DNA from 2 places in the Allobosea sp. NPDC003192 genome. Region 2 is predicted to be linked to the other one. Evidence: riboswitches for the same ligand, from Rfam matches in the RefSeq annotation. Region 2 holds a riboswitch; the other holds the start of a gene.
What was found. A riboswitch is a leader RNA that binds a small molecule or an ion and turns the genes downstream of it on or off. The one in region 2 is predicted to bind cobalamin.

Region 1 (3,998 bases), on a different contig from region 2:
CCTTGATCGCCTTGGGCAAATGCTGGGCGATCTCGGCCTTGACCCGCTCGCGGCCTGCCGCGTCGACGAGGTCGCTCTTGTTGAGCAGGATCAGGTCGGCGCAGAGGATCTGGTCCTCGAACACCTCTTCCAGCGGGTTGTCGTGGTCGACCGCCTGGTCCTGCGCCGCCTGCGCCTTCAGTGCTTCCGGATCATCGGCGAACTGGCCCTCGGCCACCGCCGGCCCGTCGACCACGGCGATGACGCCGTCGACGGTGACGCGGCTGCGGATCGCCGGCCAATTGAAGGCCTTGACCAGCGGCTTCGGCAGAGCGAGGCCCGAGGTCTCGATCAGGATGTGCTGTGGCGGGTTCGGCCGGTTCAGCAGCGCCTCCAACGCCGGCACGAAATCGTCGGCGACGGTGCAGCAGATGCAGCCGTTCGGCAGTTCGACGATGTCCTCCTGCGTGCAGCCCTCGATGCCGCAGCCGGCGATGAAGGAGCCGTCGAAGCCGAGATCGCCGAATTCGTTGACCAGCACGGCGAGGCGCTTGCCGCCGGCGTTCTCGAGCAGATGACGGACGAGGGTAGTCTTACCGGCGCCGAGGAAGCCGGTGATGATCGTGCACGGCACCTTGCCGAGAGCAGGATTCTGCGGAGCGTTCATTGATCTGATCCTTGCTGGCGCGGCAACGGAGGCACGCGCGCGACCACGCCCTTGCGGAACGGAGCGGGTCTTTCCTTCCAGGGAACGATGCCGTTGGCGCTGGCGGCGAATTTCTCCGCCCCGCTGACGATCTCGTCGAGATGAAGACCGGCGTCGAGATCGCCGATCAGATAGGTCCACTTGCCCTCGGCCGCGAGCGCGATCGTGCAGGGCCGCTTGCAGACGGAAAGGCATTCGACCGGGACGACGGCGATGCCGCTGCCGGCGAGGCGTTCGGAAAGCACAGCTGCGAGGCCGAGGCCGGGCTGGTCATAGCCCTCCGGCAGGTCTTCGCGCGGGCGCCGGCAGGTGGTGCAGACATGGATGGTGCAGCCCGGCTCCTGCCGGACTTGCGTCGCGAGGGCGAGATCGCCTTCGAGCATCGAAACGCCTCCTTGGATTGGCGCGCCGCTGCCGGCCGCGCGAGGCGTCAGGCCGCGACAGCGGTGGTGCTGCGGCGAGCGAGCCACGGCCAGAGCACGCCGACGGCGAAGCCTGTGACGAGCCAGAGCGCGGCCTGGATGGCGAGCGAAAGCGCGGCGAAATGCGCGGCGATCTCGGCCGGCACCTTGCTTTCCGGAGCGGCCGGATGCGGCGCGCCGATCAGGTGCGGCAGCAGCAGCGCCAGCACGGCGAGCGCCCGCGCCCAGGAGGCCTCGACGCGCAGGAACACAAAGAGCGCGCCGGCGGTGACCACAGCCGTCAGCAGCCACCAGAGCTGGCGTTGCTGCAATTCGGCCGCGGCTGCTCCCGGCAGCTCCGGCGCCAGCCCCATCGCCGGGGCAAGCCCGAAGGCGAGGAAGCCGCAGATGGCCCAGGCGAGGGTCCGGCGCTGGTCGATCTGTTCGTTCGCGGCGATCATTCCGGCCAGCAACAGCGCGGCGAAGCCGATCGCCGTGCCGATCGTCACCAGGCTGGTGAAGGCGGTGCGCTGCAGGCCGTCCTGCGGCTTCCATTCGTGCTCGCCCGTATGGTCCGCCCCGGCTTTCGGGTCGTTGTGAGCGAGGTGGATGCGGGCTTCGCCGGTGAAGGCGGCCTGCATCGGCGCGCCCTGCATGCGCAGCGCCGCCTCATAGGTCTCGGCCTTGAGGATCAGCGGGGTGGTGGTGACGTGCTGGAGCGCCGAGATCAGCAGCCCAGCCAGAAGCCCGGCCAGGACGCTGACCGTGAGAACACGCGTGATCATGTGCTTCCCCTTCAGTGGCAGGGGAAGGCGAGGCCGTGACGGGTGTCGTGCGCCGCGTTGTGGACAGTGGACGAGGCGGCGAAGCCGACGGTGTAGATCAGCACGAAGCCGAGGATCAGCGCGGCGGCGACGGCTTTCGCCCGCTCCGAAACGCTGGCCTGACTGGTGACGGTTGCGGTGTTCATTGGTTCACTCCTGGCCACCCCACCGGCAGCCTGCTGGACGACATCGAAAGACGGCAGGTCTCCTGGCTCACGACTTGGTGTCCTGCTCCGCCTTCCCGGGAAAACCCAGTGGCCGATGGCACAGGACGCGCCGCTTACAGTTGCGGGGGCAGCCGCGGCCTTTCACCGCGTTCCCTTTTCACCTCGTTGTCGAGGCACCGTCACCGACGATCATTAGCCATCCGGCAGGCACTGTGCAATGCAGTGCCATGACCGAAAGCGCATGGCGGCACGCATGACCCTTCCCCCGCTCACTCTGGTCCTCGGCGGAGCCCGTTCCGGCAAAAGCCGTCATGCCGAGGCGCTGATCGAGGCGCTGCCGGCGCCCTGGACCTATATCGCCACCGCCCAGGCCTATGACGATGAGATGCGCGCCCGGATCGCCGAGCATCGCGCCCGCCGCTCCCGCGACTGGCAGACGGTCGATGCACCCGTTGCCCTGCCCGAGGCGATCCGCAATGCCCGGGCGGGACAGCCCATCCTGGTCGATTGCCTGACGCTCTGGCTGACCAATCTGCTGCTGGCCGAGCGCGACATCGCGATCGCAACCGGCGAACTCGTCGCCGCCTGCCGCGAGGCCAGCGCGCCTATCGTGCTGGTCTCGAACGAGGTCGGTCTCGGCATCGTACCGGACAATGCGCTTGCCCGGCGCTTCCGCGACGAGGCTGGTCGCCTCCACCAGCGGCTTGCGGCACAGGCCGGGCGCGTGGTCTTCATGGTCGCCGGATTGCCGATGCAGGTGAAGTGATGACGACCGAGGCCGAGGATGCCGCCCGCCACAAGGCGAAGATGGAAAAGCGCAAGGCGGTGCAGGACGCCGAGGTCGCCGGCAAGACGCTGGAGAAGGGCCTGCTGATCGTCAACACCGGCCCCGGCAAGGGCAAGTCGACTGCCGCCTTCGGCCTGATCCTGCGGGCGCTCGGCCATGGCTGGCGCATCGGCGTCGTCCAGTTCATCAAGGGCGCCTGGTCGACCGGCGAGCGCAAGGCGCTGGAAGCCTTCGGCGATCAGATTTCCTGGCACTCCATGGGGGAGGGTTTCACCTGGGAGACGCAGGACAAGGCCCGCGACATCGCCGCCGCGACCCGAGCTTTCGATAAAGCCAGGGAATTGATGGCGGATGAGGGCATCCGTTTGCTGGTGCTGGACGAGCTCAATATCGCCTTGCGCTACGACTACCTGCCGCTCGCGGAGGTCGTCGCGGCGCTGCAGGCGCGCCGACCCGACCTCCACATCGTCGTCACCGGCCGCAACGCCAAGCCCGAGCTGATCGAGGCCGCTGATTTGGTGACGGAAATGACGCTGGTGAAACATCACTTCGCCGCCGGGGTTAAGGCGCAGGAAGGGATCGAGTTCTAAAGGGCGAACGCGGCGACGCTTCCAACCGCCGCCAACCCCCAGAGCAGCAGGCAGGCGCGGCGATAGAGGGCAAGCGCTCGCCTGATATCCGCCGCCGTCGCCTCGGCCCGGCCATCACCCATCCAGCCATCCTCGACCCTGACTGCGCCATAGACGCGCGGGCCGGCGAGGCGCAGCCCGAGCGCGCCGGCCATCGCCGCCTCCGGCCAGCCGGCATTGGGCGAGCGATGGCGCCCGGCATCGCGGCGGACCGCTTGCCAGGCAGAGCCGGCATCGGCCTGGCGGTCGAGCCCCGCGGCGATAGTCAGCAGCAGCGCGGTCAGCCGCGAAGCCGGCAGGTTGACGATATCGTCGAGCCGCGCCGCCGCCCAGCCGAAGGCGAGATGGCGCGGCGATTTGTGGCCGATCATCGAATCGGCGGTGTTGATCGCCTTGTAGAGCGCCCCGCCCGGCAGGCCGCCGACGCCGAGCCAGAAGGCCGGCGCGACGATGCCGTCGGAAAAGTTCTCGGAGAGGCTCTCGATCGCGGCACGCGCGACACCGG
Region 2 (3,998 bases):
GCATGGTGCCTCGCTCGTCGGCGCGATCGTGCTGATGCCGACAAGTCGCGGCTCCTGTTCTGGCTCGGGTGTGCTGCTGGAGCTCGCGCTCTCCGGCAAGAATCCCGCAGCCCTGGTCTTCGCCGGTCCCGAGGACACGCTGACGCTCGGGGCGATCGTCGCCTCCGAGATGTTCGGGCGGCGCATCCCGATCATCCGCCTCTCGGAGGAGGCCTTCGCGGCCTTATCCTCTGCGACGGAGGCGACGATTACGCTGGATGGCATGGTGGCCGATGGCGGGCGCATTCGGGTCGCTCTCACGACTGCGGCGCAGGAGGTGTTGCAGCTCTCCGCGGCCGATCGCCATATGCTCGACGGCAATGACGGGATCGCCGCTCAGCAGGCCATGCGCATCCTCGTTGCCATGGCGAGCCAGCAGGGCGCGCGAGCGCTCGTCGATGTCACGCGGGCGCATGTCGATGGCTGCATCTATGCCGGCCCGGCCAATCTGGTCTTCGCCGAGAAGATGGGGGAGCTCGGTGCGCGTGTCCGCGTCCCAACGACGATGAACGCGATCTCGGTCGATCATGCGAACTGGCGCCACCAGGGCGTCGCGCCGGAGTTTGGCGAGCCTGCGGCGCGCCTCGCTGATGCCTATGTCCGCATGGGCTGCCAGGCGAGCTTCACCTGCGCACCCTATGCCTTGCCGGACCCGCCCGGTTTCGGCGAGGCGATCGGCTGGTCGGAATCGAATGCGGTGATCTTCGCCAATTCCGTGCTCGGCGCCCGCACTGCGAAGCATCCGGATTTTCTCGACTTCTGTATCGCGGTCACTGGCCGCGCGCCGCTTGCCGGCGCTTTTCTCGACGAAGGCAGACGGGCACGCCGCGCTGTCCGGGTCGAGCTGCCGGAGGGGGCAGACAGTGCGGCCTGGCCCCTGATCGGCTACCTCGTCGGTCTCGCTTCGTCCGACCGAATCCCGCTGATCAGGGGGCTCGCAAGGACACAGCCGACGCGGGACGATCTCAAGGCACTCTGCGCCGCCTTCGGCACCACCTCCGCCGCGGCCATGCTGCATGTCGAGGGGATCACGCCGGAAGCGGACAGCCTCGGCGGCAATCCCGAGGAGGAAGTCGTGATCACGCGCGAGGACCTGGCCGCGGGCTGGCGCAAGCTGAGTGGTGGACCGCCAGAAGTCGATCTCGTCGCCATAGGCAGTCCGCATGCCTCGCTCGACGAATGCCGAGCCGTCGCGGAGCGGCTCGATGGCCGCCCTCTCGCGGCGGCGCTCTCCGTCATCATCACCGCCGGGCGGGAGGTCGTCGCCGGAGCACAGGCCGATGGCACGCTGGCGAGGCTTCGGGCGAGCGGTGTCGACATCATTCCCGATCTCTGCTGGTGCTCGATCACCCGCCCTGTCTTTCCGGAGCGGGCGAAGGTGGTCCTGACCAACTCTGGAAAATACGCCCATTACGGGCCGGGGCTCTCGGGTTGCGCCGTCAGACTCGGGACGCTTGATGACTGTATCGAGGCCGCTTTGACCGGGATCGTTCCCGCGCGCTTGCCGGCCTGGCTCTCCTGAGCCTCCGGCGGGCTTGACCGCACGGCGCGGCCTTATAGGGTGGCCGCGATCGAGGTTCTCCGGATCGCATCCGGAGCTAAGAGGGAATTCGGTGAGGCACTGGGCATTGGACCGAAAAGTGGAATCCGCTTTTCGGGTGAATCCGATGCTTCGACAAAGAGATAGATCGCCACTCTGCGTCCGATAGGGCACATGGCGATCTATGGCCAAAGCCGAGGCTGCCCCCGCAACTGTAAGCGGCGAGCTCTCCGTCCATCGTCCACTGGCGCCGATATCGCGCCGGGAAGGCCGGGCGGAACCGGCACCGACCCGCGAGCCAGGAGACCTGCCCCGGTCGTCGAAGACGTCTTTCGGACGGGGTGTTCCGGAGGTGTGTGTCGATGGCGGCCATGCCCTCCATCCATCCACGCCCCTGCGCAGCTCCCCGCCCGTCATCTCGGGGAGCGATGAAATCCATGGTCACGAAGACTGCCGCCCGCGCCGTTGCGCAGAGCTTGACGGCTGCGCGCCGTCCATTCTATCAAAAATGCAACATCGTTACATTTGAGGCTTCTGCCGTGCCGACTGCGCGTCATGTTGTTCGCTTGCTGCGATGGTCCGTCGCGGCGCTGCTCGGCACTTTGGCCGCGGGGGTTGCCCAAGCCGCACCGACGCAATATCCGCTGACGCTGGAGAATTGCCGCGAGAGCGTGACCTTCACGGCGGCGCCAAAGCGCGTCGTCGCGATCGGCCAGACGCAGACGGAAATCCTTTACGCGCTCGGCCTCGGCGATCGTGTCGTCGGCACCGCCGTCTGGTTCTCGCCGGTCGCCAAGCCTTATGAGGCCGCCAACGCCAAGGTGAAGCGCCTCGCCGACAATGATCCGAGCTTCGAGGCGGTGCTCGCCCAGGAGCCCGATCTCGTCACCGCGATGTTCGAATGGCATGTCGGGCCGAACGGCATCGTCGGCAAGCGCGACCAGTTCGCCAAGGTCAAGGTGCCGACCTATGTCTCGCCGACCGATTGCGTCGGCAAGGACAATTCCGGCGCCGGCGACGGCGTGCGCACCCAGATGTTCACGATGGAGCTGGTCTACCGCAACATCCGCGAGTTCGGGCAGATTTTCGATGTCTCCGATCGCGCAGAGGTCCTCGTCGCAGAACTCAAGGCGCGCGAGGACAAGGCGGTGCAGGCCGTCGCCAGCCTCAAGGCCAGGGACGTGCCGGTCGTGGTCTGGTTCTCCAGCCGTGACATCAAGGGCGACGGCTTCATGGCCGGCAAGAACGGCGTGCCCGCCTACATCCTGTCGAAGCTCGGCGCCCGCAACATCATCGCCACCAATGAGGAATGGCCGCTGGTTGGCTGGGAGAGCATCGCTGCCGCCAACCCTGCCGTCATCGTCACCGTGAAGATGGATCGCCGCCGCTTCCCGGCCGACGACATCGAGAAGAAGCTCGACTTCCTCAAGACCGATCCCGTCGCCAGCAAGCTCGATGCGGTGAAAAACCAGCGCATCGTGATCCTGGATGTCGGAGCGACCCGCGCTGGGCTCGACACGGTCGACGGCATCGAGACGCTCGCCAAGGCGATCTCTGGCTTCGGCCTCACCCCTTGAGCCACGCTGCCCACGGCCCGAACTGGCCGGCGCGGGTCGCTATTGCGCTGGCCTCGCTCGTCGCGCTCACCTTTTCGGTGGCGCTGGCGGTGACGATCGGCGAGATGCGCATCCCGTTGGCCACGGCGCTGCGGGCGCTCGGCAATGGGCTGTTCGATCTCGGTTTCCCGGTCAGCGCGATCCAGCAGGGCGTGATCTTCGATTATCGCCTGAGCCGGGCGCTGATGGCGGGCTTGTGCGGCGGAGCGCTGGCGCTCTCGGGCGCGATCCTGCAGGCGCTGCTGCGCAACCCGCTGGCGGAACCCTATGTGCTTGGCATCTCGGCGGGCGCCTCGACCGGCGCCGTTGCGGTGCTGATCCTAGGCGTCGGCATCGGCGGCACAGCTCTGAGTGTCTCGGCCGGAGCCTTCATCGGCTCCTGTGCTGCGCTCGCCGTCGTGGCGCTGCTGGCGACGGGGGCGGGCGGGGCGAGCGATCGCGTCATCCTCGCCGGCGTCGCGACCTCGCAGCTGTTCAACGCCGCGACCGCGACCATCGTCACGACGATGGCCAGCGCCGAGCAGGCGCGCGGCGTGATGTTCTGGCTACTCGGCAATTTCGGCGGCGTGCGCTGGCCGGACCTCTGGATCGCTGCGCCGGTCGCCTTCATCGGTTTCGGCATCTGCATGCTGCACGCCAAGGCGCTCGACGCCTTCGCCTTCGGTGTCGATGCCGCCGCCTCGCTCGGCGTCGCGGTGACGCGGGTCAAGGTCGTGCTCTTCGCCACCACCGCGGTGATGACCGCGGTGATGGTCTCGATCGTCGGCACCGTCGGCTTCGTCGGCTTGATCATCCCGCATGCC

Region 1: another riboswitch for cobalamin. It lies ahead of ACQKLX_RS06520 (CbtB domain-containing protein); the one in region 2 lies ahead of ACQKLX_RS15320 (ABC transporter substrate-binding protein).

Annotation. Positions count from the first base shown of each region.
Region 1 is NZ_JBNNPK010000003.1:270,440-274,437, forward strand. It holds gene cobW (cobalamin biosynthesis protein CobW) at 1-646, opposite strand, end outside; gene ACQKLX_RS06510 (DUF1636 family protein) at 643-1,068, opposite strand; gene ACQKLX_RS06515 (CbtA family protein) at 1,116-1,871, opposite strand; gene ACQKLX_RS06520 (CbtB domain-containing protein) at 1,883-2,056, opposite strand; cobalamin riboswitch at 2,092-2,272, opposite strand; gene cobU (bifunctional adenosylcobinamide kinase/adenosylcobinamide-phosphate guanylyltransferase) at 2,331-2,843, shown strand; gene cobO (cob(I)yrinic acid a,c-diamide adenosyltransferase) at 2,843-3,454, shown strand; gene cbiB (adenosylcobinamide-phosphate synthase CbiB) at 3,451-3,998, opposite strand, start outside.
Region 2 is NZ_JBNNPK010000010.1:73,579-77,576, forward strand. It holds gene lhpI (cis-3-hydroxy-L-proline dehydratase) at 1-1,561, shown strand, start outside; cobalamin riboswitch at 1,597-1,908, shown strand; gene ACQKLX_RS15320 (ABC transporter substrate-binding protein) at 2,149-3,156, shown strand; gene ACQKLX_RS15325 (FecCD family ABC transporter permease) at 3,153-3,998, shown strand, end outside.